DNA from 2 places in the Streptomyces sp. NPDC048383 genome. Region 1 is predicted to be linked to the other one. Evidence: riboswitches for the same ligand, from Rfam matches in the RefSeq annotation. Region 1 holds a riboswitch; the other holds the start of a gene.
What was found. Region 1 has a riboswitch for cobalamin ahead of AB0D46_RS23940 (energy-coupling factor ABC transporter permease). Riboswitches for the same ligand answer to the same signal wherever they lie in the genome.
Positions count from the first base shown of each region.

Region 2: linked by a shared signal. The riboswitch ahead of AB0D46_RS36715 (ABC transporter substrate-binding protein) and the one ahead of AB0D46_RS23940 (energy-coupling factor ABC transporter permease) in region 1 are both predicted to bind cobalamin.

Region 1 covers NZ_JBEZKS010000037.1:25,913-28,107, forward strand. The annotation lists gene AB0D46_RS23935 (energy-coupling factor ABC transporter substrate-binding protein) at 1-278, opposite strand, end outside; gene AB0D46_RS23940 (energy-coupling factor ABC transporter permease) at 275-973, opposite strand; cobalamin riboswitch at 1,002-1,198, opposite strand; gene AB0D46_RS23945 (hypothetical protein) at 1,375-1,902, opposite strand; gene AB0D46_RS23950 (SsgA family sporulation/cell division regulator) at 2,046-2,195, opposite strand, start outside.
Region 2 covers NZ_JBEZKS010000095.1:14,893-17,087, reverse strand. The annotation lists gene AB0D46_RS36720 (glycosyltransferase) at 1-44, shown strand, start outside; cobalamin riboswitch at 375-513, shown strand; gene AB0D46_RS36715 (ABC transporter substrate-binding protein) at 913-1,902, shown strand; gene AB0D46_RS36710 (iron ABC transporter permease) at 2,001-2,195, shown strand, end outside.

The DNA.
Region 1 (2,195 bases):
CCCTTGCGCACGCCGAAGTAGTACGCGAGCACGCCCGCGCCCAGCGCCGCCTGGAGGGCGAACAGGGCCGACTCGATCTCGCCCGACGGGGGTTCGTACAGGGGGGAGAACCAGGGTTCGTAGTCCGGCTTCAGCTCGGTGATGGCCGCCTCCGCCTGCGCGTCGGCGCCGGCGAACGGCTCCTCCTTGCCGTCCCCGAGTCCCAGCGCGAGCGGGAGCACGGCCAGCGCCGCCACCAGGAGCAGCAGCAGGGTGTTGATCTTCGCGTTCCTGGTCATCGGGCCGCCGCCTCCTGCTTCGTCGTGGTACCGGTCAGCCGGGCGACGCCCAGGCGCACCAGGTCGGACCTGCTCGACTGCATCAGCAACCGCACCACGAGCACCGTCAGCAGGCCCTCGCTGATCGCGAGCGGGATCTGGGTGAGGGCGAAGATGCCCGCGAACTTCTCCAGCGCCCCGACGAACCCGCTGGCCGGGTCCGGGAACGCCATGGCCAGCTGGACGGAGGTCACGCAGTAGGTGACGAGGTCGGCGAAGAAGGCGCCGAAGAAGACGGTCACCATCAGCGGCACGTCGAACTTCTTCAGCAGCCGGTAGACCCCGTAGCCCGCCCAGGGGCCGGCGATGGCCATCGAGAAGACGTTGGCGCCGAGCGTGGTGAGCCCGCCGTGCGCCAGCAACAGGGCCTGGAACAGCAAGGTGATCGTGCCGAGGACCGCCATGATCGGTGGCCGGAACAGGATGGCTCCCAGTCCGGTGCCGGTGGGGTGCGAGCAACTGCCCGTCACCGAAGGGATCTTCAGGGCGGAAAGGACGAAGGTGAACGCTCCGGACGCCCCGAGCAGCAGGGTGCTCTCGGGATTGGCCTTCACCTCGCGGGTGAGGGCGCGGACGCCGTGGACGACGAAGGGAGCGGATGCGGCGCCCCAGGCGACCGCGTGCAAAGGGGGCAGGAACCCCTCGGCTATATGCATGAGTAGAGAGACCTCTCCAGCACCTCGTGGATGGACGACGCGCCTCGGCCGGTCTCCTGGCTCACGGGTACTGATGCCCTGACTCCGCCTTCCCGGGGCCGTGCGGTCTCCCGCGCGGAACCCAGTGGCTTCCCGCAGGAATGGAGCCGGACTTCCCGATCACAGTGGCGAGGGCCGCACCGGTTTTCCACCGGTTTCCCGAACACCAAGGCCCGCTGACAGTAGTCGGCCGCGCGGACCGGTAACAACCCGGCCCCGCCGGCGGGGGTGACCCGGGCGGGTGCGGCCCGATGGCGGCCGGGGCGGGGGCGTCCTACCCGGCCGGCCTCGACCGGTGACGGCGAAGGGGGCCCGGGGTGTGCGACACCCCGGGCCCCCGACCGCGCGTCGGACCCGTCAGGTCAGCACGTGTTGGGGTGCGAGACGTCCACCACGACCCGTTCCGGGTTGTGCAGGACGGTGACGCCGTAGGTCGGCTTGGTGTCGAAGGCGGCGCCGAAGGTCACGTACCCCTCGTAGTCGCCCGTCATGGCGAGACCCTTGAGCTTGGACAGGTAGATCTTCTGGAGCCGGGGGCCCTGGTACACGTTCTGGCCCGCGTCGTCGTGCCCCGCGGCCGGGTTCAGGCGGATCTCCAGGAAGTACTTCCCGGCCAGCGGCACGGGCTTGCCCGAGCCGTCGTAGACCAGCTTGGGAACGGGGCTGACGTTGACCGTCGGGACGTAGCCCTGGAGGTCGATCACGATCCGGTCGAAGGTGCAGTGCCCGCCCCAGCGGGCGTTCACGACGAGCGGAGTCTGGGTGTTGGTGGTGGAAGCGGCGGCGGAGGCGGCGGTGGCCGGACCGGCGAGCGCGAGTCCGGCGGTGAGCAGCGCGCCCGTGGCCAGGGCCACGATCCGCCGACGACGAGGACGAAGCAGGTGACGCATGACGTTCCCCCGATTCTTCAGAGACGGGGACAGGGTTGTCATCGGGTAGGACACCCGAGGGGCGCCCACGGTTGCACGCCGGCGCCGCCCCGTTTCCGCCCGCTGCGGAGGCCCGCGGCCGGCGCGGCGCGCCCGGCGGCCGGTCAGTGCGCCAGCAGGGCGCTCACCTCGGCGTCGAGGTCGTAGTGGCGGCGCTCCTGCCCGCGCGGGACCAGGGCGGTCATCCGGCGGCACAGCTCGCGGACGTCCTTGGCGCGGGCGGAGACCACGCAGTTCTGCAGGCCGTTGCTGAA
Region 2 (2,195 bases), on a different contig from region 1:
ACCGGGCTGCCGTCGCCGCCACCGCCGCCGCCGGTACGGTTTGACACCTCGCATCGGGCGGGGACGGCGGTTGCCCGCCGTCGTACGGAGGGACGAGCAGCGGGCGTGGGCCCGAGCGGGGGCCGGAACGTCGCAGGTGCGTTCCGGCCCTCCTGTTCGACGTACGGGTGTCCGGCGTCCGGGTGTCCGACGTACGCGCATCCGGCGTACGGGCCGCCTCCACCGGGTGCTCCTGAGCTGCCGCGCGCGGTCCGCGCGGCGCGTTCGCGCACGTGGCGGCCCTGGACGGTACCCGAGTGACCGGGAGATCGCCAGCCGTGCGGCGCGCACGGCCGGCCGGCGGCGACGGTGGGACACCCGCGGGCTTGACGCCCCGGGCCGGGTCGTGTTGCACTCCGGCTGATAAGTACTCAGCACCAGGGGAAGCCGGTCGAAATCCGGCGCTGACCCGCAACCGTAGGCCCGGCAACCACCGGGCGAGTCGGAACACCTGGCGCGCAGTCATGTACACGAGGAACGCCGTCGCGGACTACGGTGTGGCCGTCAGCAGCTCCCCCACGGCTCGACCGTGCACGGGAGTGCATCGCCACGCAGCCAGCCCGCCCGGCAGGGACGAGAGGCCGGCGGTGGCGACCGAACAGTGGCAGACGCGGCACCCGCACCCCGGACGGCACCTGCCGTCCCCGGTCACCGCGACGCTCCCGACCCCCGGCACACGAGTGGCCTTCCTCACGCTCCCCCGCCGACGTACGGGCCGCGTCCGCGATCCCCTCGGGCCGTCGACCGAACCCGAGACGTGGCGACCTGACGCCTGACGCCCGACGTCCGACGCCCGGACCCCGAACCGTCGTGCCACGGGGCCGACTCGGCGTCGAAGACCATCCGTTCCATCCGCGGTGAGAGGACCCACCCATGCCCCGCAACCTCCCGAAGACCCTGCTCCCCGCACTCGCCGCGGCCCTACTCGTATCCGGCTGCGGAGGCGGCGGCGCGCCCGCCGCCGGCCCCTCGTCGGCCGCGCCCGTGAAGGGTTTCCCCGTCACGGTGGACAACTGCGGGGTGAAGACCACCTACCGGCGTCCGCCTCAGCGGGCCGTCTCGCTGAACCAGCACGCGACCGAGATCATGCTGGCGCTCGGCCTGGAGAAGTCGATGGTCGGCACCGGCTACCTCGACGACCGGATCCTCCCCGAGTACCAGGGCGCGTACGACAGCGTGAAGGTCCTGTCGAAGGAATACCCCTCCTTCGAGGTCCTGTTGCAGGCCGAACCGGACCTCGTCTACGGGGGATGGTCTACGACCTTCGCCGAGAAGGAGGGCCGTAGCCGCGCCGCCTTCACCAAGGTCGGGATCAACACGCACCTCAACAGCGAGGAGTGCCCGACCGGTCCGGTCGACGCGGCCGCGATGGACGCGGAGATCCGCACCGTCGCGAAGATCTTCGGGGTGCCCGAGCGGGGCGAACAGCAGGTGACGAAGCTGCACGGGGTCCTCGACCGCGTCGAGTCGCAGCTCGTGGGCGTGCCGCCGGTCAAGCTCTTCGTGTACGACAGCGGCGACAAGACGGCCTTCACCGCGGGCGGCAAGGGCATCGGCAACGAGATGATGCGTCGGGCCGGCGGGGTGAACCTCTTCGCCGACCTCGACAAGGCCTTCGGTGACGTGTCGTTCGAGCAGGTGGCGCAGCGCGCGCCCGAGGCCATCGTGATCTACGACTACGGCGACCAATCGGTCGAGGACAAGAAGAAGTTCCTGCTCGCGCACCCGGCGCTGAAGGACGTACCGGCGATCAAGAACCAGCGCTTCGCGGTGTTGCCGCTGTCGTCCACCGTGCTCGGTGTGCGGATGCCGGCGGCCGTGGAGTCGCTGGCGCGTCAGCTCCACCCGGGCCGGGTCCAGTGACCGGGGTGAAGGCCGTGGCGTCCGGGCCGGCCGCGGAGGCGGGCGTCTGCCCGCCGGCCGCGGCGGTCCGGGGGCGGCGGGCGGGGGCGCCCTATCCGATCGTGCTGGCGCTCCTGGGCGTTCTGGTGGCGGGCACCGCGACGGCCGGGATCGCGGTCGGCTCGATCGGCGTGCCCGCCGGTCAGGTGTGGGGCATCCTGCTGCACCAAGTGGCCCCGGCTCTCGTCGAGCCGACGTGGACCCCGGTGCGCGAGACGATCGTCGTCGATGTCCGGTTGCCCCGGGTGCTGTTG